Regions from separate parts of the Affinirhizobium rhizoryzae genome, predicted to be linked through region 1. Evidence: riboswitches for the same ligand, from Rfam matches in the RefSeq annotation. Region 1 holds a riboswitch; each other region holds the start of a gene.

Region 1 (7,288 bases):
CTGCGTGCCATTCATCTTGCGCCTGGCGCGCGTTCGCCAGATCCTGCTGGCGCTCACTCAAATCACGCTTCAGCTCGCCAAGTCTGTTCGCTTGCTGGTGCCGCTCCCGGGCCTGTTCCTGACCTGCAGCCAGCCAGTGGCTGATGGTGTCGAGTTTGCCCTCGAAATCAGCTGGTGAAGTTTGAATGTCTGGAATATCCGAAAGCAGCAGGTTCAGTTCTTCTAGCTGCTGCCGTTCCGTTTCCTGTAACTCCTCCACTTTATCGTTGGCTTCGGCCCAGCTGTCGTAAGCGGAAAGGTAGTCTGCCCGCGCTCTGGAGAAACCTTCGATCCATGAGATCACAGCCGGGATGTCAGCTTCCTTTCCACGCTCGAAAGGCAGTACCTCCATCAGACGATGCAACAGATCCGTTCGTTCCTGGCTGATCTCGGCGAGAGCCTCTTCGGTCTCCCGTAGTTTCACCGCGAGCGCCTGCCGCTCTTGCCGCAGCCGCCGCCACTCAACCAACTCCCCGGAGTGGGAAAGACGGCTGTCGTTGACCTTGTCGTACTCTTGCATCAAGGCGTCGAAGGCCTGCGCGGTCTCCGGAGTTAAACTCCTTAGATGCTGCTGCCATGCCTCGTTTCGACGCTGGCGTAGCGCGGCGGCGGATGCGTCATCAAAATTTTCCGCCTCGCTACGCGATGCAGCAAGACGCGCCTCCGTCTCCGCAAGCCGCGTGCGGGTTTCGCGCAGGCTTTCCTTCATGCGGGCCGTCTGCCGGTCCAACTCCGCAGACTGCTGACGCCAAGCCTCCATCTGCCGAGGTTCGGGCACTCTCAGAGACCTAAGCTCGTCGGCGGTCCCCTCCCAGGGCAGAAGAGCGGTCGCGGTCTGTTCTACCTGCCGCCGTAGTCGCTCCAATCCCCGTTTCTCCAACGTGATAAGGGAACGAGTGTCGCTTTTGCGAAGCCGCTCGAGGACCGCGGTCACCTGCCGGTCCTTTCTCTCATCACGATCGGACGAGGAATGGTCCGCCAGTTTTACGGCGGCAAGTTCAATGGCGGCTTCAATGCGTTCAACTTCGCGCTGAACGGTCTTCAACGTCGCACTGATGCCAGATCGGGTTTCGATCAAATCGCGAAGCTTGCCCGTGAGGGCCGGTGAAAGGATAAGCGTCTCAGGCTGATTTTCACCTTCTTTGCCGAGAGCCCGCAGAGCCTGCTGCAGAAGTGCCTGACTTTCGGCCAGCTCAAACTGCCGTTTCTCAAGATCCTTCACACCGGTGATATGGCGCGCCTTTTCCACCGTCAGCGCAGAGATTGCATCTGCTGCATCGCGGATCTTCGTGTCGATCGCAATTGCCGCAATCTCATTTTCAAGGCGCTCGATAGATGCCGCAAGACCTGCCCTCTCTGTTTCCAGCTGCGTTTCATCGCGCATAGCTTCGGCAAGAAGGGCGGCCCATTCTCTGGGCGGACGCGGAAGATCTGCAAGGGGCGCCAGAGCTTCTTCCGTGCGCCGCAGTTCGCGCAGCAAAGGCAGCGCGCGCAACTCCGCCTGCAATTTCAGCGCCCCGACCTGCGCACCTGAAAGTTCTTGAAGGACTGCGCTGTAATTCTTCTGGACTTGATCGCGGGTCGAAACAAGGCCGGCGAAGGCCGGGGCATAGGTGTCGATCTCGTCCCGCTCCGCCTTCAACCCAGCCAGTCGTTGCTTCAAATCGGCCAGTTGCGTGGTGCGGGCTCGCTTCTTGTGGAAGGCGAAAGCCTCTTCTTCGGTTGCGTTCAAAACGCGGCTCAGTTCGGCAAGGCCCGCGCTTGCGGAAAACAGAAGCTCCCCCAGATCACCCTTGCTTTCAACAATCGCACGTCCGCCATCCTGCAGCGAATGCTCATCCAGAGAAAACATGGCTCTGTAGGAGTCGCGCGTCAGCCCGCCCAGTGCAGATGCAATAACGGCTTCCGGCAGTGGTTGACCAGAGTGATCGAGGAGGGCGTTTGTCCGCTTCTTGATGCGAATGAAATCCTGTCCGCGACCGTCGATCTCCAACCGCCCGCCAATTTGCATGGCGCTATAGGCATGCAGAAAATCGTAGGAGCTCTTGTCAGGAATACCGAACAGCAGGTCGAGATAGGCGGAGAATGCCGTTGACTTTCCCGCCTCGTTGAGACCGTAGACGATATGCAGATCAGGCAAACCTTCGCGACGTGCTCCAAAGTCGAGCACACGATCGGTAAACTTGCCGTAGCGCGTGAGATCGAGCCGGGAAAGACGCATCAGTTCTTCTCCCGATCAACGGCGGCCAGTCGGGAAAGGATGTCTTCGCTACCTTGTGTGATCAGCTGATCGACGAGGCTGTCGAAACTTTCGGTATCCTTTCCCGCAAACTGCCTTGCTTCTGCGGGAAGATCATCAAGAAGCTGGGTGACGAGCTCGCGCACCTGTTCCCTGTAACCCGCCGAGGGGATGACCTGACTGTGAATAATCTCCTTGAGCTCAACCACTGGATCTGCGCCTGACGCGCCGACAGGCGCCGACGGTAGACGCACATCCAGCTCAAGCTTTTCGATCCAGACCCGTCCGGTCCTTTCTGCGCGCTGTTCGGCTTCAGCCAGAAGCAGATCCATGTCACGGCGCATCGTCCAGGCCAGAGGCGTTTCGCCAATCAGACGCAGACGCGCAACGAGATGACTGGAGAGAGTACGCGTTCTTTCACGCTCCAGAGTGGAGCTGATGTGTTCGGCGAGATCGGTCCATTCCGTCAGGCCTGACACATCGACGTCGATGCGAGAGAACTGTGCAATGCTCGTGAGGCGTTCTTCGATCGTCAGACTACCGTCGTCCTGAACAGTCACCAGCGTGACGCTTTTTTCCCCTGCCTCGTTGATATCACGCCCCTGTGGCATGCCGGGCATGATGACCGTCCGTTCTCCGGCGTGATGCGTCCGCTGGTGAATATGGCCAAGAGCCCAGTAGTGAAAGCCGGAGGCATGCAGTTCGCCGACGGAGCAGGGTGCATAGAGATCATGGCCTGGCGCGCCAGCGAGGCTCGTATGCATGATGCCGATGTTGATTGCGCCGGAAACTGCCTGTTTGTATTTCGGCAGAAGGCTTTCGGGAGCCTGTGGCTTGGCAAAGCTGAGGCCATGGATGACGACCGTGTGGTTCCCGGCGTTCAATTCAACACTTTCGGCGCGCCCGGAAAATACTTTGACCGAAGGCGGTAGTACCAGTTCCTGGGTGATGCGGGATAGAGCATCGTGATTACCGCGGATCTTGAAGACGTTGATATTCGCCTCATGCAGCCGCTGCATCTGCGTCGCCAGGAATCGCGCAGTCTTCATCGAGGTCTGGTCGCCGTCGTAAAGATCTCCGGCGATGATCAGCGCATCGACCCTCTCTTCAAGGCAGAGATCGACGATACGCACAAGCGCTTGCCGTGTGGCATCGCCAATGAGTTCTGCCAGCTCCGGATTGCGCAGTGAAAGGCTACGCAGCGGAGAATCGAGGTGGATGTCGGCTGTATGTACGAACCTGAAAGCCATGCTCCGGTCTAGCCGGAATAGTATCAGCATTCAACGCCTATCGATCTTTGCACACAACCATGAATCGGTATGGGTCAACGATTTCCATCCATCCTACTTTTCGTTGACAACGGCTGGTTTCTCACCATATTCAGCGCAAATTCCGAGGGGAGCACCTGTACGGTGCTGAGATGGCGGTGAGCCGGACCCTTGAACCTGATCCGGGTCATGCCGGCGTAGGAACGGAAAATCGCTCGCAAAGCGCTGTTTCGCTTCATCCGCTGATCCTGATCGAATGTGATGATCGGGGAGCGGGCCGTGGCATATTGCCCTGCCGACATGTTTGACTGCTGGACGTCGCGACGCCGTGAGTGGCGCGCATGACGGTTCAACGAACGCTGCTTGCTGTCATTCTTCTCCTGCTGGTGTGGCAGGGTGTCATCGTTCTTCTGGAGCCGCCGCGCTATCTCCTGCCAGCGCCCATGGCAGTGGCGGATGTCTATCTGAAGCAGACAGGCTTTCTCCTCCGTCACAGCCTGCTGACGGCTAGCGAGATTCTTGTTGGATTGGTTCTGGGTGCGCTGCTCGGTGCTGGCACGGCGCTCGCTGTTGCAGCCTTTCCAAGGACTGGGCAGATCGTGTGGCCGCTTGTGCTGGTCCTCCAGGCCTTTCCGGTCTTTGTGCTCGCGCCATTGCTGGTCATCTGGTTCGGGTTCGGGATAGCCTCGAAAGTGGCGATGACCGTCATCATCATCTTCTTTCCGGTGGCATCTGCGTTCTACGATGGCTTGCGCAGAACTGATGGCGCCATGCTGGATGCCGCGGCGCTGACGCAGGCGAGCCACTGGCAAACACTGCGATATCTACGCCTTCCGCTGGCGCTTCCATCCTTGATTTCCGGTCTGCGGATCGCCGCCCCCCTGGCCCCGCTGGGCGCGGTTGTTGGCGAATGGGTCGGTGCGGCGGGCGGGCTTGGCTTTGTCATGATGCAGGCCAATGCGCGTCTTCAGACCGATGTGATGTTTGCCGCCATGGGTGTGCTGGCGCTTTACACGCTGGCGCTTCGGCTCGGGGTGGACCGCGTGACGGCGGGCCTTGCTCCCTGGGCGCGCGAGGTCAATCACCCAACTCCTTCTTACCCTAAATTCAAACCGGGACCTTCTTCATGAAACGCTTTCTCGCAGCGCTCGTCGCGCTGGCTGCCCTTGCCGTGCCTGCGTCTGCCTATGCCGCAGACAAGCTGAATGTTTTGCTGGAATGGTTCGTGAACCCGGATCATGCGCCGCTGGTTGTGGCACAGCAGAAGGGCTATTTTGCGGATGCAGGGCTTGAGGTGAAGCTCATTCCGCCGGCGGATCCTTCGGCCGTTCCGCGTCTGGTATCGACCGGCGAGGCAGATATCGGCATCCACTATCAACCCAACCTCTATCTCGATACTGCCGCCGGCTTGCCTCTGGTGCGCTTCGGTACGCTGGTCGAGACCCCGCTGAACACGGTGACGGTGCTGGCCAACGGCCCGATCAAGTCGCTCAAGGATCTCAGAGGCAAGAAGATCGGTTTTTCCGTTTCCGGTTTCGAGGATGCAATGTTGAAGCGCATGCTGGCCGGGGAGGGTGTTCAACTCTCTGACGTCGAACTCGTGAATGTCAACTTCTCGCTCTCGCCAAGCCTGATCGCCGGGAAAGTGGACGCCACGATTGGCGGTTTTCGAAACTTCGAGCTGACCCAGATGCGGATCGAAGGACATGAGGGCAAGGCATTCTTTCCCGAGGAGCACGGCGTGCCGGTGTACGACGAGCTCGTTTTCGTGACCCGCAAACAGCTTGTTGCCGATCCCCGTCTCCCGCGCTTTCTCCAGGCCGTGGAAAAGGCCGCCGTTTATCTGACCAATCATCCGGATGAGGCTCTTGGCCTCTTCCTCAAAGCCTATCCGGATCTGGACAATGAGCTGAACCGGAAGGTTTTCGTCGACACGCTGCCACGTCTTGCCAAACGGCCTGCGGCGCTGGACCGTACCCGCTATCAGCGCTTTGGCACCTTCATGGCCGAGAGTGGCTTGATCCCCAAGGCGCCTGCTGTGGACGATATTGCCGTGGAGCTGAAATGAGTGACGTCAAGCGGCAGCCGACTGCTGTAGATGCCGGCGCGATTCTGGCCCGTGTTCGCGCCCAGCGGCCGCGGGTTCACTGCCTGATGAATACCGTGGTCCAGAAGTTTACTGCTGATGGTATCACTGTCGTGGGCGGCATACCTTCAATGACTTCGTCCCGCGATGAAATCGCCGATTTCGTGGCGAAGGCCGATGCGCTGACCATCAATCTCGGCACATTAGATGCTGAGCGTCGGGCCGTGATTCGTATCGCAGTCGATATCGCGAATGCCAGCGGCAAGCCGTGGATCATGGATCCGGTCCATTGCGATTATTCACCGGGCAGGCTGGAGTTCGCTCGCGAACTCATTTCGCTCGGTCCCACTATCGTGCGCGGCAATCGGGCAGAGATGAGCGTGATATGCGATACGCGCGCCAGCCTTCGCATCCAGACTGGGCCGGTTGATGAACTGGCTGATGGCGAACGGCGTGTTTCGATCCGCAACGGTCATCCCTGGATGGCGCAGGTTACCGGTACCGGATGCCTCTCGGGTGGCATCATTGCCGCCTTCATGGCAGTTGAGCCCGATGCCTTGACTGCTGCGGCCTGCGCGCTGTCCGTCACCGGCAGTGCCGCCGAGATCGCTGCCACCCATGCACGGGGACCCGGAACATTCGAACCTGCCTTCCTCGATGCACTAGCCTCGCTGGACGAGCATGAACTTAATCAACGGGCAAGGATCGAAGCATGAGGCAGGTAGACTATCGATTGAACGCCATTGTCGACGCATCCTTAAGCGATGTCGGTCACCTGCCGGAACTGGCAGCGATTGCTGCGAAGAGCGGCGCCACTATTCTGCAGTATCGCGACAAATCCGCGTCAACTCGGCTGATGATCGAGCGGGCTTCGGCCATCCGGCAGGCGATTGCCGGAACAGGGGTTCCACTCGTCATCAACGATCGGGTGGATGTCGCGATCGCCTCTGGTGTCGATGGTGTCCATCTGGGCGCAGAGGACATGGATGCCGAAATGGCCCGTCGCTTGCTGGGGCCGGATGCGCTCATAGGCGTGACGGTCAAGAAACCTGTCGATGCCGCCTATGCGGGAAGCGCGCCTGTCAATTACGCCTGCATCGGCGGCGTGTTCGAAACGCTTTCGAAGGTCAACCCCGATCCACCAGTCGGCCTAGAAGGTCTGCGCGCCTTGCGTGACCAGATCCGTCAGTTGAACCCGTCTCTGCCGGTCGGAGCGATTGCGGGAATTTCGATGGAGCGTATCGGCTCGGTCATCGCGCAGGGGGCAGATGGTGTTGCGGCCATTTCCGCCCTGTTCAGGGCGCCGAATATTGCCGAAGCGACCGCATCCTTTCGCAAGGCTGTGGATGCAAGTTTGAAGGATAAAGCACGATGACTGCCATTGCCCTGACCATAGCCGGATCCGACAGCGGGGGCGGCGCAGGTATTCAGGCTGATCTGAAGACCTTTTCCGCACTCGGAGTTTATGGCGCCAGTGTTGTGACAGCGATCACGGCGCAGAACACCCGCGGTGTGACAGCCGTTGAAGACATATCACCCGCCACGATCGCAGCACAGATGCGAGCCGTCTTTTCGGATCTTCCGGTCAACGCCCTGAAGGTCGGCATGGTTTCGCGCAGTGAAACTATCGCAACCATCGCCGACGAACTCGCCGCC
Region 2 (7,288 bases), on a different replicon from region 1:
TGATTGGGGTTTTCTGATACCGCGGTCAGTGCGCCGGTGATACGCGCAACCAGCCTTTCCGTCTTGGCATCGTGATATTCGCCGCCGTAGCTTGCCAGAATGCGCGGATGTTCGCGTGCCCCCATGGCGGCTCGAGGATCGTTTTTCTGGACCGTATCGACGATCTGCGGGTTGGTGGAGGGTTTCAGATCGGCCTGGTAGCTTTGGTCCAGGATGGACTGGCAGCTCGTCAGAAGCGTCGCTGCGGCAAGCATGGAGACGAGCGCGCGGTATCCGTGCCGCTTCCGGGAGGTGCGGGTTGCTGCAAGTGCCTGTCCGGGGCAGTCTCCCCCGGTGATGCTGGAACCTTCAATCGGAAATATCATGCTTCCAAGCCCGCCATCCGGCGCATCCTGCGACCCTTGCCGCGATCTCCTGCGAATATGCGGATGGCAAGATGTTTCTCCGTGAACCGCCTCAACTTACTTAAGTAGTTAGCGGCGAAAGGGCAAACATCATTCCGCTCTTTTCTTGCATTGCGGCATCGCATTGATGCAAGTCTAAAATGTGGCGCCGGAGTTAACGTCTCGTGAACCTTTGCAAGATTTCACCAAGCTCTAGAGGCGCTGTACAACTTCGCCGTTCTCGATATGGATGACGTTCTGCGCCAGACGGCTGATATCATCCGGGTTATGACTGACGAGAAGCACGGTATTGGCAGTTTCGCGATGCAGTTTCAGCAGCAGAGTTCCCATGTCCGCACGGAGGGCAGGGTCCAGCGCCCCAAATGGCTCGTCCAGCAACAGAAGCGGTTTCTTGCGTACAAGAGCGCGGGCGAAGGCCACCCGCTGCCGCTCACCGCCGGACAGGGTCGCGGGTTTGCGCTTCTCCATGCCTGATAGTCCTACCCAATCCAGTGCATCACCGACCGCGCGCCTGTCCTGCGCGGTCAGTTTCAGGGCCGGATCGATTCCAAGGCCGATATTGGTGAAGAGATCGAGATGGGTGAAGAGGTTGTTATCCTGAAAGACAAGGGAGATCGGCCGCTCGGCGGGATGTGCGTTCGATAGATCATGGCCATTGATGATGACCTCACCGCTATCCGGCTGTTCGAAACCGGCAAGGAGATTCAGGAACGTCGATTTGCCTGACCCGGATGGTCCCGTGATGGCGGTTATGATGCCTGGTCTGACAGAGCAGTCGAAGTGGAATTTCGTCGCTCCGAGGTTGAAGCGAACATTGCGCATCTCGAGACCGGGACTGTGTTTGCTCATCTCTGTCGCCTGTTGCCTACGGTGCCAAGGATCGTGAAGCCCAGGCAGACCATGCCCAGCAGCAGCGCATACCCATCAGCATCCGCGGTTCTGTAGCTGCCCATGCTACTGTAGACCAGCCACGGCAAGGTTAGCAGATCCTGTGAACTGAAGAGCGCCACGGCCCCCAGATCGCCCAGCGAGAGCGCCATGGCAAAGGAGAGTGCCGTCAAGGCTGGCCTGAAGAGGACCGGCCAATCGACGATCCGGAAGCGGGCCCAGCCTGTCAGGCCAAGATGGGCGCAGAGCCTGTCCGTCTGTGCTGCATGGGCCCGAATGGCAGGCTCGATCACGCGGATCACGAAAGGAAGCGCCATCAGCATGTTGATCGCGGCGATTAGCGCTGGTGCGAAAAAATTGACATCGCCGAAGGGCCTCAGTGACAGGAACCACCCGGTTCCCAGCACCACCGGCGGCACGAGCAGCACAAGGGAAGATGCTGCCGAAAGGCTTGACCCAAGCACGCGAGAGGCCCGGGAACTGGTTCTTCGAACGCTGAGCACATGATCGGCGCCAATGATCCCGAAACCGATGGTGACCGCTGACGCGCCTGCGCAGAATGCAATGGAAAGACTTGTGAGCAGTGCCTGCCGGAAATCTGGCTCCAGGACGAGGCGCTCAAGGTCAGCCGACAGCCCGGACACGAGGATCATCGCAAGCGGCAGGATCAGGAAGGTAGCGGCCAAGAGAATGACGATGGCGTCGCTGCTGCGGGCAAGGCGCGAGCGGCCATCGTAGCGGCTCCACAATCTCCCTTCGCCGACGGCCGTGTCTTCCGCTTTCGGCAGCAGGTTCAAGCAGAGCAATATGACTGTCGTCACTGCGATCTGCATTAAAGCCAGGGCAATTGCGCGGGGCGGATCGAAATCGAAACGCAGTGTCTGATAGATCGCTACTTCGAGCGTCGTGGCGGCAGGGCCGCCGCCTAGAACCAGCACCAGCGTGAAACTGGTAGCGCAGAGCATGAAGATAAGCCCGCTGGTCGCCGGAATGACACGCATAAGAGCGGGTAGCTCCACATGACGAAGAATAGACAACCGCCTCATGCCGAGACTTGCCGTCAACCGCCAGTATTCCTGGGGCAGCCGCTCCAAGGCCGCCAGCATCATGCGGGTTGCCAGCGGCAGGTTGAAAAAGACATGAGCGATCAGAATACCGCTCAGGCCATAGATGCTGATGGGTTGCTCAAGACCCAAAGCTTGGAGCGCCTTGTTCACAAGTCCCTGTCGCCCGAAGATGCCAATGAGGCCGAGCGCACCTATAAGAACAGGCAGTCCCATGGGCACGGCCATGAGGCGCACGAGCCAGATACGCCCGGGGAATTTCGTCTGCCGAGCCAGTGCCAAGGCGACCGGCAGCGCAAGACACAGGGAAAGCGCAGTGGAAAGGGTAGCCTGCAACAATGTGACACGCAGCAGGCTGAGGGTATAGTCGTCCACCACACTGCCCTGGACGAGACCGGTGGGAGCGAATGCCAGAAGAACTGCCACAGGAACCAGAACGAGCAGAGCGATGACGGTCAGGGCCGCAACGCCACCCGCCAGCCCGCGCTGCTGTTCAGACCGTGTCAGCATTCGGTCTTACTTTGCGCTCATGGCCGTCTGCCACTCGCGAATCCAGGCCTGACGATTCTTGGCAACCTCGGCTGATGGCATCAGAAAGGTTTTCTCGGGCTGCGGCAGTTTGGAAAAGGCTTCTGGCAGGGGGCTCGATGTCGGCGCGACTGGCATCATCCAGTTTGTCGTCGGAATGATCCCCTGAAACTCGGGGGATAGCGTGAAGGAGAGGAATTTGCGGGCCAGATCCTGGTTTTGGCTTGCCTTCAGCATGCCCGCCACTTCGATCTGAATGTAGTGTCCCTCTTCGAACTTCGCAGCCTGATAGCGATCCGTCTTTTCCTCGACCATGTGATAGGCGGGCGAGGTGACATAGGAGAGCACCATCGGCGCCTCGCCCTTGGTAAACAGGCCATAGGCTTCCGACCAGCCGGGCGTGACTGTCAAAACGCGGTTCTTCAGCTTCGCCCACGCCTCTGGTGCCTTGTCGCCATAGACCGATTTGACCCAGAGAAGCAGGCCAAGACCGGGTGTTGACGTGCGTGGATCCTGGATCACGATTTTCTGCGAGGCATCGCCCTCAACCAGGTCTTTCAGGCTCTTTGGCGGCGTTTTCAGGACTTGTGTATCGTAGACGACGGCGAAATGCCCGTAGTCATAGGGAACGAAGACGTCGTCCTTGAAACTTCCGGGAACCTTGGCAGAGGTCGTGTCGATGCCGTGGGGTGCAAAAAGGCCTGTCTGCTTGGCTTCTTCAATAAGATTGGTGTCGAGGCCGAGGGCAATATCGGCCTTCGACGTCTGACCTTCCAGCTTCAACCGCGTCAGCAGTGCCACGCCATCCGAAACGCCGACGAAGTTGACCGTGCAGCCACATGTCTTCTCGAAAGCCGCCTTGACCTTCGGTCCGGGGCCCCACTTCGAGATGAAGCTTTCATAGGTATAGACTGTGAGGCTTTTCGCTTCCTGAGCGTTGCTGGTCGGTGCCAGCAACAGACCGAGAAGACCACAAACAATTGCTAGGGGAGATTTCATCAACGCTACCTCGACCAAAAGAGTTCAGGGAATAGGCGTCGATTTGAACGGTCTAATCCCTCCGCCGGTGTTAACCGGATCAGGTTCCGCGGGTTGGCTTCCAGATGGAAAACCTCTCAGCCATCTTCATGGCACCCCGTTAGAGCGTCGAAACATGTATCGGGCGGCCCGCTGTTTGGCAAGCGGTCCGCGCTTATCGATTGGCAGCAGTCAATGTCCGCAACTGCTGGGGCATAGCCGCAATGCTGCCGATGCGGTTTGCAATGGCATAGGAAACGGTATCTTGCAGGATATGCGGCATGACGGGCTTCGTCAGGACACCGAGCGGGCGCACGTCCTGACCTTCCAGTTGTTCCGGGTTAGCCGTCATGAAGACAACGGTGATCCCGAACCGCTCTGCCAGCTCGCGTCCGATGGAGGGACCGGTGGCACCATCGGACAGATTGACGTCGACGAAGGCGATATCCGCGTGCGGGGCCAGCGCCAAAGCATGGTCTCGACCGCTGGCAAAACCGGCCACCGTCAATCCCATTTCCTCAATGGTCTCGGCGATATCGAGAGCGATCAGAAATTCATCTTCGACAATCAGGACTCGTTGATTCATGGCTGTATCTTCCAGCCGACGACGCATAACTTGAGCCGACATGGGGACATCCCTTCGTTGAACGCTAACATAGCCGGAACCGCATTTCCGACCCTGTAGCCTCCGAACGTGCCAATATGGGATTTGTTCCGGGACGTGACTCGAATCCGGAAAACTAACGAAACATTAATCTTAACATAAACTTAAGCGAGTTTAGCCTTCCAGCTCTTCCCGCAGCATTTCGAGCTCCAGCCATTCTTCTTCCATGGCTGTCAGTTTGGTGCGCAAGGCTTCCATCTCTGAGGCGAGGCGGTTGAAGGCAGCCGGATCCTTCGTGAAGAGATTTGGATCGGCCATCTTGGCCTCGCGGGCCGCAATGTCCTTGCCGATCTTGTCCATCTCTTTCGGCAGGTTTTCGAGCGCAAACTTCTGCTTGTAGGAAAGCTTGCCCTGCGCTTTGGGTGCCGAGGCTTGAGCGGGTGCGGAAGCGGCTTCCGCCTTGGCCTTCTCCTTCTCGGCCTTGCGCTTTTCCTCCAGCGCGCCTTTGCGCTGAGCCATCATGTCCGTATAGCCGCCGGCATATTCGATCCAGCGTCCGTCAGGCGCTTCCGGATTTGCCGGCGCGATGGTGGATGTCACGGTGCGATCGAGGAAGTCACGATCGTGGCTGACAAGGATGACGGTGCCGCTGAAGCCGGAGACGATTTCCTGCAACAGGTCCAGCGTCTCGATGTCGAGGTCGTTGGTCGGCTCATCGAGGATCAGCAGGTTCGAGGGCCGTGCCATGATGCGGGCCAGGATCAGGCGCGCGCGCTCGCCACCGGAAAGGTTTCGGATCGGCGTGCGCATCTGCTCCGGCTGAAACAGAAAGTCCTTCATGTATCCAGCAACATGGCGCTGCTCGCCATTCACCAGCAGGTTCTCGCCGCGTCCATCTGTCAGGTAGTGACTCAGCGTATCTTCGAGGTTCAGGTCTTCGCGCTTCTGGTCGAGCGTCGCGATTTCCAGATTGGTGCCGAGCTTGATGATACCTGAATCCGGCTCCAGCTGGCCGGTCAGCATTTTCAGAAGCGTTGTTTTGCCTGCACCGTTCGGCCCCACAAGACCGATGCAATCGCCACGATGCACGCGGATGGAAAAGGGCGCGACGATCTGGCGCTCTTCATACCGCTTGGTGATGGCTTCCGCCTCGATCACCAGCTTGCCGCTTTCCTTGCCTTCGGTGGCGCTCGCCTGAATGGTGCCTTGCGGACCGCGATGGCCGCGGTATTCCGCCCGCAGGCTCTGCAGTTCACCAAGACGGCGCATATTGCGCTTGCGGCGTGCCGTCACGCCGTAGCGAAGCCAGTGCTCCTCGCGCTCGATCTGCCGCCCCAGCTTGTGTTGTTCCAGCTCTTCGGCTTCCAGCACCTCATCGCGCCAGGCTTCGAAATGGACAAAACCGCGATCCATGCGGCGGGAGGTGCCGCGATCCAGCCAGACGACGGCGGTCGAAACCTTTTCCAGAAAGCGGCGGTCGTGCGAGATAAGAACCAGCGCACTGCGGCTCTTCAGCATTTCGCCTTCCAACCATTCGATGGTTGGCAGGTCCAGATGGTTGGTCGGCTCGTCCAGCATCAGGATGTCGGGTTCAGGCGCCATGACACGGGCAAGTGCCGCACGGCGAGCCTCGCCACCGGACAGACGGCGCGGATCTTCCTCACCCGTCAGGCCCAGATGGCTGAGCAGGTAGGTTACGCGGTACGGGTCGTCACCCGGTCCCAGTCCCGCCTCGCAATAGGCCTGCACCGTCGTGTAGCCGGCAAAATCCGGCGCCTGCTCCAGATAGCGGATCGTGGAGGAAGGGTGGCGAAAGACTTCGCCCGATTGCGCTTCCACGAGCCCTGCAGCGATTTTCATCAGGGTGGATTTGCCTGAACCGTTGCGGCCCACAAGACAGATACGGTCGCCTGGCTCGACCTGAAAGTTGGCGCCGTCGAGCAGCGGCGTGCCACCGAAGCTTAAACGAATGTCATCGAGCTTGAGAATGGGAGGTGCCATGTGCGTCAGGCTCCGGTCATGTCATAGGGGCGGGCCAGCAGCATGGCGCGACCCTTGGAGAGCGTGACCGAAATCATCCCTTCCGCAATATTCGAGATGGTGCGGGAGGAGCCGAAAGTCAGTTTGAAATTCTTCAGAGGATAGCGCGCGTTGCGGATGGTCAATCCTTCCAGCACCGTAAAGCCGAGCACCGAAAACAGCGAACCCTTGGGCAGGTCCAGCTCCATTCCCGCATCATTGCACAGCGGGAAGGCTTCTTCCTCGCCAGAGGTCAGCATGACCTCGAAATTGTCTTCAGCAAGGCTGAGGGCCGAGAGATAGTGTTGCAGCACATGGTCCGATCGCTCGCCGCCGAGCGCACCAACGAGAATCAACCGTTCCGCGCCACGTGAAATCGCTTCCGCAATGGCAATTTCGCCATCGGTCGCCGCCTTGGAGGCAGGGTAAGCGCGGCGCTCGATCTTCGGATAGGCGGCCTTCAGCGCATCGTCACTGGAGTCGAAATCCCCAACCCATATTTCCGGTGTGAGGCCCAGCGCGCTCGCATGGCGAATGCCGCTATCGGCGGCGATCACGCGGCTGCCTTTCGTCACGGCACGCAGCCGGTCCGTCACGGTAATGTTGCCGCCCAGAAGAATGGAAAATGTCGGTGTGCTCATGGGGTCTGCCCATAGCCTATTCGCGGGGTAGAAGGAAAGCGGGATTCGCCGGTTTTCCGGCACTCTTGCTTCACGTCATCTCACTTATTAGGTTCGCGGCCAGCAGGGAGAATGAGAGATGCA
Region 3 (7,288 bases), on a different replicon from region 1:
GAGGCCGGTAATGCCGACGCGTTCATCGAAGTTACGGGCGAGGTTGACGGCGTCCTGACCGGTCAGCGAGTCCGCGACCAGCAGAATTTCGTGCGGCTTGGAGCGGGCCTTGATCTCGGCCATCTCCGCCATCAGCGGCTCGTCGATATGCGTACGGCCTGCCGTGTCGAGAATGACGACATCATGACCGCCGAGCTTGGCAGCCTGGACGGCGCGAGAGGCGATATCGGTCGGCGACTGGCCAGCAATGATCGGCAAAGTATCGACGCCCGTCTGAACGCCCAGCTGACGCAACTGCTCTTGCGCTGCCGGACGGCGCGTATCGAGCGAGGCCATGAGAACTTTCTTGCGGTCGCGATCCGTCAACCGCTTGGCAATCTTGCCGGTCGTCGTGGTCTTACCCGATCCCTGCAAGCCTACCATCATGATGACGACCGGCGACGGTGCGTTCAGGTCGATCGAAACGCCTTCCGAACCCAGCATCTCGATGAGTTCGTCGTGAACGATCTTCACGACCATCTGGCCGGGCTTGATCGACTTCAGGACGGAGGCACCAACGGCCTTTTCACGAACGCGATCGGTGAAGGAACGAACGACTTCCAGCGCCACGTCCGCTTCCAGAAGCGCACGGCGAACCTCGCGCATGGCCGCCGAGACATCCGCCTCGGAAAGCGCGCCACGGCCGGTCAGTCCACTCAAGATGGAACCAAGACGGTCCTGGAGGTTTTCGAACATCGTTTCATCCTTCTTGACGTTGCACAGTTCTGACTGGTGCAAACGTCGGGTCTTTGCCGCCGAAAAACAAGACGCAAAGCCAAACGACACCCGAGGGCGCCACGCGCTGTCGGGTGTTGACCTCCGGGATCTCTTTATACCTTTACGGGTCCCGGTCGGCGGCTAAAGTTCTTGAAACTTTCAGCAGATGGCGGGCTTAAACAGCAACTGGCCCGCAAAGTCAAGGCTGCCGGGGGTTTTTGCCATCTAGACCTGTCTGCACAATCAACCGACTGTGATGCCGCTGATCCGACATGCCAGCCTATCGTAACGCTTCTTGATAGGTTCAACCGGGATACTTATAGATTTTATTATGAAGCGACGCAATTTCCTGAAATGGTCAGCAATCGGCAGTCTCGCGCTTTTGGGCGGCGGGCTTGCAGCAGGGAGAGCCATGGCAGCCAACAAATATTATACGGGGCCGGTGTCCGACCATTTCGACGGAACGCGCTTCTTCAATCCCGGCGGCGAAGCGCCCAAAGGCTTTCTCAACCTTCTGAAATGGCGCTTCAACGGCAAGAGCATAGACTGGCCTGATGCCTATCCAAGCCCGTTTGCAGGCGCAAAGCCTGAAAAGCGGGTGACAGGGAACCGGATGGTGGTGACCATGGTCGGCCATGCTTCCATGCTGATCCAGGTTGCTGGCTTGAACATCCTGACCGACCCCGTCTGGTCGGACCGTACCAGCCCCGTGTCATTTGCAGGCCCGAAACGGGTGAACGAGCCGGGCATCAGGATCGAAGATTTGCCGGCTATCGATATCGTCATCGTCACCCACAATCACTACGACCACCTCGATATCGATACGCTGAAGCGTATCCACGCCGCCCATCGTCCGCGCTACATCACGCCTCTGGGCAATGACAAGATCTTCGGCCCGGAACTGGATGATCCGCGCATTACGGTCATGGATTGGGGCTCGAAGGATTATGTCGGCAAGAATGTGTCGATCCACTGCGAGCCTTGCCATCACTGGTCGGCCCGCGGGCTTGGCGACCGCAGCATGGCGCTGTGGGGTGCTTTCGTGATCGAGACACTGGCGGGCAAAATCTACCACGTCGGTGATACGGGCTTCCATGAGGGCATCAACTACAAGGCGGCGCAGGAAAAGCATGGTTCTTTCCGTCTCGCCATTCTGCCGATCGGCGCCTATGAGCCGCGCTGGTTCATGAAAGCACAGCACCAGAACCCGGAAGAAGCGGTTGCTGGAATGCAGCTCGCCAAGGCTTCTTACGCCATTGGCCACCACTGGGGTACGGTAAAGCTCACCGATGAAGGCATTGAGGAGCCGCTGGCGGCACTGCGCAATGCACTTGCAGCAGCACAGATCAAGCCGGAGCGGTTTCGTCCGCTTCGCCCGGGCGAAGCCTTCGACGTGCCGGAAGCGTAAGACCCTACATATGTTAGAATATTTCAATCTTTAAGCGATGTAAAAATTTTATGATCGCGAAAGATGCATCGTTGACTCTTGCCGTGCTTGGCTTCAGAATCCTGCGCATTCACCAGGGGTGTCCCGCAAGGGGCTGAGATTCCGCTGGGCTTGGCTTTTAGAGGCCAAGCAGCGCGGTGACCCGTTGAACCTGATCCAGTTCATACTGGCGTAGGGACGGTGCACGCGCGATTTCTACAGGGCCATGTCTGCCTTGTCTCGGCGTCTATCCATCTTTCCGGCTGACGTGACTGGATCTCCAAACCTTAAACCTTGGAGTTCCACGATGAACATTGCCCCGAATTTTCCCCGACTCGATGTGACAACTGGGCCGCTTCCCGCTTCAACCAAGATCCATGTGAGCGGCGAACTGCACCCTGACATCCGGGTGCCGCTTCGCCAGATTGCCCTGCACCCTACTTCCGGCGAACCACCGGTGAACGTCTACGATTCATCCGGCCCCTACACTGATCCGGCTGTCGCAATCGAGATCGAAAAGGGCTTGCCGCGCCTGCGGGAAAACTGGGTGGCGGCGCGGGGCGACAACGAGCTTTACGACGGACGCAGGGTGAAGCCGGAAGATAACGGCTTTGCCAGCGGCGAGCGCCTGACGCCCGCCTTCCCCGTCCAACCAAGGCCTCGCCGCGCCACGGGCGGCAAAGCGGTAACGCAATTGGCTTACGCGCGGGCGGGCATCATCACCCCGGAAATGGAGTTCGTGGCGATCCGCGAAAATCTTGGGCGGCGGGCCCTCAAGGAAAAACTGGAACGCGACGGCGAAAGCTTCGGAGCCGCCATTCCCGACTACGTGACGCCGGAATTCGTGCGGCAGGAAGTGGCGCTGGGTCGCGCCATTATTCCCGCCAATATCAACCACCCGGAACTGGAGCCGATGGCGATTGGCCGCAACTTTCTGGTCAAGATCAACGCCAATATCGGCAATTCCGCCGTCACCTCCTCCATGGCCGAGGAAGTGGAAAAGATGGTCTGGGCCATCCGCTGGGGTGCCGATACCGTGATGGACCTTTCTACGGGCCGGAACATTCACAACATTCGCGACTGGATCATCCGCAATGCGCCGGTTCCGATTGGTACTGTGCCGCTCTATCAGGCGCTGGAGAAGGTGGGCGGCATTGCCGAAGACCTGACCTGGAACGTGTTCCGCGATACGCTGATCGAACAGGCGGAACAGGGCGTCGATTACTTCACCATTCATGCAGGCGTTCGGCTTCACTACATTCCGCTCACCGTCAGTCGTGTGACGGGCATCGTTTCCCGCGGCGGCTCCATCATGGCCAAGTGGTGCCTGCATCACCACAAGGAAAGCTTCCTCTACGAGCATTTCGAGGAGATCTGCGACATCTGCCGTGCCTATGATGTCTCCTTCTCGCTGGGCGATGGCTTGCGTCCCGGCTCTATTGCCGATGCCAATGATGCCGCACAGTTTGCAGAACTGGAAACACTCGGCGAATTGACGAAGATCGCCTGGGCGAAAGACTGCCAGGTGATGATCGAAGGTCCAGGCCATGTTCCCATGCACAAGATCAAGGAAAACATGGACAAGCAGTTGAAGGTGTGCGGAGAAGCTCCCTTCTACACGCTTGGGCCTCTGACGACGGACATCGCCCCCGGCTACGACCACATTACCTCCGGCATTGGTGCGGCTATGATCGGCTGGTACGGCACCGCCATGCTGTGCTACGTCACGCCAAAGGAACATCTGGGCCTGCCCGACCGGGATGACGTGAAGGTAGGCGTCATCACCTACAAGATTGCCGCCCATGCAGCCGATCTCGCCAAGGGACATCCGGCAGCACAGGTGCGTGACGATGCACTTTCCCGTGCACGCTTCGAATTCCGCTGGGAGGATCAATTCAACCTCTCGCTCGATCCGGAAACCGCCCGTTCCTATCACGACGAGACCCTGCCGAAGGAAGCACACAAGGTGGCGCATTTCTGCTCCATGTGCGGGCCGAAATTCTGCTCGATGCGCATTTCGCACGATATTCGTGCCGAAGCACAAAAGGAGGGGCTGGAAGCCATGGCGGCGAAATTCCGTGAGGGCGGCGATCTGTACATGCCTGTTGCGGAATAAGGACCAGTTCGGACCATGACAATTCTGATCAAGGGGGCCGGCGTTGCCGGTCTCGTACTTGCCTATGAACTGCGCCGCCGCGGCCTGAACGTGGTTCTGAACGATTCGGCGCCACGGGCCGGTTTGGGCGCATCTCACTATGCGGGCGGCATGCTTGCCCCCTGGTGCGAACGCGAAGCAGCAAACGAGACCGTCTTCGATCTCGGATTATCTGCCGCCGACTGGTGGGAGCAGGCACTGCCCGGCATGGTCCATCGGCGGGGCACGCTCGTGCTGGCACTGAACCGCGACCGCGCAGAACTCGAAAGGTTTGCCAAGCGCACCCATGGCTATCAATGGCTGGATGAAAAGTGCATTGCAGCGCTCGAACCGGCTCTGGCAGGACGCTTCACCCGAGCACTCTATTTTGCCGGAGAGGCGCACCTGGATCCGCGGAAAGCCCTTCTCGCACTGGAAGAAAAGCTGGTGAACGCAGGGGTGACGCTTTCCTTTGGCCAGCCAATGACATCCCCCTTGCGTCGCTTCTCGAAGATTGTGGATTGCACAGGTCCATCTGCCATCGGCAACATCAAGGGGCTGCGCGGCGTACGCGGAGAAATGTTGATGCTGGAGACACAGGAAATCCAGTTGACGCGCACCATCCGTGTCTTGCATCCGCGCCATCCCGTCTATCTCGTCCCGCGCGGCGAGGGTCAGGTGATGCTGGGTGCAACCATGATCGAAAGCAATGACGCAGGGCAAGCTTCGGTTCGATCTACCATGGAGCTTCTGAATACCGCCTACGCATTGCATCCTGCCTTTGGCGAGGCCCGCATTCTGGAAACGGGTGCCGGCGTGCGTCCTGCCTTTATCGACAACACGCCACGCATTGTAAAAACCAAAGACGGCATCGCCATAGCCGGGCTTTATCGTCACGGCTTTCTTCTGGCACCGGCACTGGCCAGACAGGCAGCGGACATGATGCAACGCGACCGGCGGAAGGGGGCCGCATGAGGGTGATCGTGAATGGCGAGACTTTCGTGATTGGCTCCACAAACCTCGCAGACCTGTTGCAGGAACTGGAATACGAAGGCGAGTGGCTGGCAACGGCCGTGAATGCAGAACTTATCCATCGCGAAGAGCGCGAGACCTTGGAACTGAAACCGGATGACCGGATCGAAATTCTCTCACCTCGACAGGGAGGCTAACGATGGCATTAACGCTCTATGGAACAACGGTCTGTTCGCGCCTGCTGCTTGGCACCGCACGCTACCCCTCCCCGCAGGATCTGTCGGCTGCGGTGCGCCAATCCGGTACGGAGATCGTAACAGTTTCGCTCAGAAGAGAGACAGCAGGCGGCCGAACCGGCGGCGCATTCTTCGAGCTCATTCGCGAACTCGGCGTGCATGTGCTGCCCAATACGGCGGGATGCCATACGGTTTCAGAAGCGGTTCTGACGGCAAAGATGGCACGCGATCTGTTTCGCACCAATTGGATCAAGCTGGAACTGATCGGCCATCAGGATACGCTGCAGCCGGATGTTTTTCAGCTGGTGGAAGCAGCAAAGATTCTGAGCGACGATGGTTTCGAAGTGTTTCCCTACACGACTGACGATCTGGTGGTGGGAGAACGATTACTGCGGGCGGGCTGCCAAGTGCTGATGCCCTGGTGCGCGCCCATCGGCAGCGCCATGGGGCCGCAGAACATCCCGGCACTTCGGTCCATGCGCGCCGAGTTTCCCGAGGTTCCGCTGATCGTCGATGCTGGTATGGGGCGTCCATCGCATGCAACGACCATGATGGAACTGGGCTACGATGCAGTTCTTCTGAACACAGCCGTCTCCGGGGCAGGCGATCCCGCCACGATGGCAAGAGCCTTCGCATTGGCAATAGAGGCGGGAAAACTTGGCCATGATGCAGGCCTTCTGGAGCCCCGAGACATGGCTGTGCCTTCCACGCCATTGATTGGCAAGGGTGTGTTTGCGTGAGGGACTGGAAAGGTACTGTCATACGATTGACATAAATGGACTGCGGTCACAGTGTTGGGGGGAAATCACTGGTTCCCCGATGCCCGCAATTCCAAGCTACCCATCATTTTCCGTGGCTTTCGCATGAGCCCCGCCGTCATAGCTCTGGCACTGACGGCAGCCGTCATGCATGCCAGCTGGAACGCGTTCCTGCGTTCCGGTGCTGACCGGCTATGGTCCATCACCGTTATGGGTGTGACCGGCATCGCCGCGACGCTGCCGCTCATCCTCTTCTATTTTCCGCTGCCAAGTCTGACAGGCTTCGGCTTCATCCTCACCTCATCGCTGCTACAGGTGGCCTATAGCGTGTTCCTCGTTTTCGCCTATCGGCTGGGCGATCTCGGACAGGTCTACCCCATCGTGCGCGGCTCGGTGCCGCTGCTGGTCTCACTTGGAACTTTTTTCCTGACGGGTCAGATGCTGAGCTTCAGCCAGCTTATCGGCGTGTCACTGGTGGCCATCGGCATCATGAGCCTGTCCATCGGGCGGCACCGGGCACCAACTTCCTCCATCCTCTGGGCACTTTTGACCGGCGTGATCATCGCAACCTATGCCACCGTCGATTCGACCGGTGTTAAACATTTTGCTGATCCGAAGGCCTATGCGGCATGGGTGCTGTTTACTTACGGCGTGTTGCTGATCGTGGCCTACATAGCCATGCGCGGGAAGTTCACCATGAACCTTTCCGACCGCGAATGCCGCAAGGCGCTGCTGGCGGGCATTTTCGTACTGATCGCCTATGGTGTCGTTATCATCGCCTACTCGATGGGACCGGCCGGGCCGATCACCGCCATTCGCGAGACAAGCGTTGTCTTCGCCATGATCATCGGGCGGCTATTTCTGGGTGAAACACTCACGCCCAAGCGCATTATCGCCTGCCTGATCGTGGCGGCTGGGGCGATTGCGATTGGAAGATAAAGAAATTCCCAGCAAAAGTGGGAACCGGTTTTGCGTCCGGGATTGCTTGGAACAAGGGTAAGAAAGC

Evidence for each region. Region 1 has a riboswitch for thiamine pyrophosphate ahead of G6N80_RS01930 (ABC transporter permease). Riboswitches for the same ligand answer to the same signal wherever they lie in the genome.
Region 2: it holds a riboswitch for thiamine pyrophosphate, as region 1 does, so the genes downstream of both, thiB (thiamine ABC transporter substrate binding subunit) here and G6N80_RS01930 (ABC transporter permease) in region 1, are expected to answer to the same signal.
Region 3: it holds a riboswitch for thiamine pyrophosphate, as region 1 does, so the genes downstream of both, thiC (phosphomethylpyrimidine synthase ThiC) here and G6N80_RS01930 (ABC transporter permease) in region 1, are expected to answer to the same signal.

Annotation. Positions count from the first base shown of each region.
Region 1 covers NZ_CP049249.1:228,919-236,206, forward strand. The annotation lists gene G6N80_RS01920 (ATP-binding protein) at 1-2,260, opposite strand, end outside; gene G6N80_RS01925 (metallophosphoesterase family protein) at 2,260-3,528, opposite strand; TPP riboswitch at 3,664-3,767, shown strand; gene G6N80_RS01930 (ABC transporter permease) at 3,888-4,676, shown strand; gene G6N80_RS01935 (ABC transporter substrate-binding protein) at 4,673-5,614, shown strand; gene G6N80_RS01940 (hydroxyethylthiazole kinase) at 5,611-6,348, shown strand; gene thiE (thiamine phosphate synthase) at 6,345-7,007, shown strand; gene thiD (bifunctional hydroxymethylpyrimidine kinase/phosphomethylpyrimidine kinase) at 7,004-7,288, shown strand, end outside.
Region 2 covers NZ_CP049250.1:1,200,264-1,207,551, forward strand. The annotation lists gene G6N80_RS11835 (M48 family metalloprotease) at 1-254, opposite strand, end outside; gene G6N80_RS11840 (thiamine ABC transporter ATP-binding protein) at 597-1,253, opposite strand; gene thiP (thiamine/thiamine pyrophosphate ABC transporter permease) at 1,250-2,866, opposite strand; gene thiB (thiamine ABC transporter substrate binding subunit) at 2,873-3,883, opposite strand; TPP riboswitch at 3,923-4,032, opposite strand; gene G6N80_RS11855 (response regulator) at 4,077-4,529, opposite strand; gene G6N80_RS11860 (ABC-F family ATP-binding cassette domain-containing protein) at 4,680-6,506, opposite strand; gene G6N80_RS11865 (thiamine diphosphokinase) at 6,512-7,165, opposite strand; gene G6N80_RS11870 (AAA family ATPase) at 7,284-7,288, shown strand, end outside.
Region 3 covers NZ_CP049250.1:1,244,510-1,251,797, reverse strand. The annotation lists gene ffh (signal recognition particle protein) at 1-735, opposite strand, end outside; gene G6N80_RS12090 (MBL fold metallo-hydrolase) at 1,088-2,164, shown strand; TPP riboswitch at 2,269-2,399, shown strand; gene thiC (phosphomethylpyrimidine synthase ThiC) at 2,490-4,298, shown strand; gene thiO (glycine oxidase ThiO) at 4,314-5,291, shown strand; gene thiS (sulfur carrier protein ThiS) at 5,288-5,485, shown strand; gene G6N80_RS12070 (thiazole synthase) at 5,488-6,264, shown strand; gene G6N80_RS12065 (EamA family transporter) at 6,388-7,221, shown strand.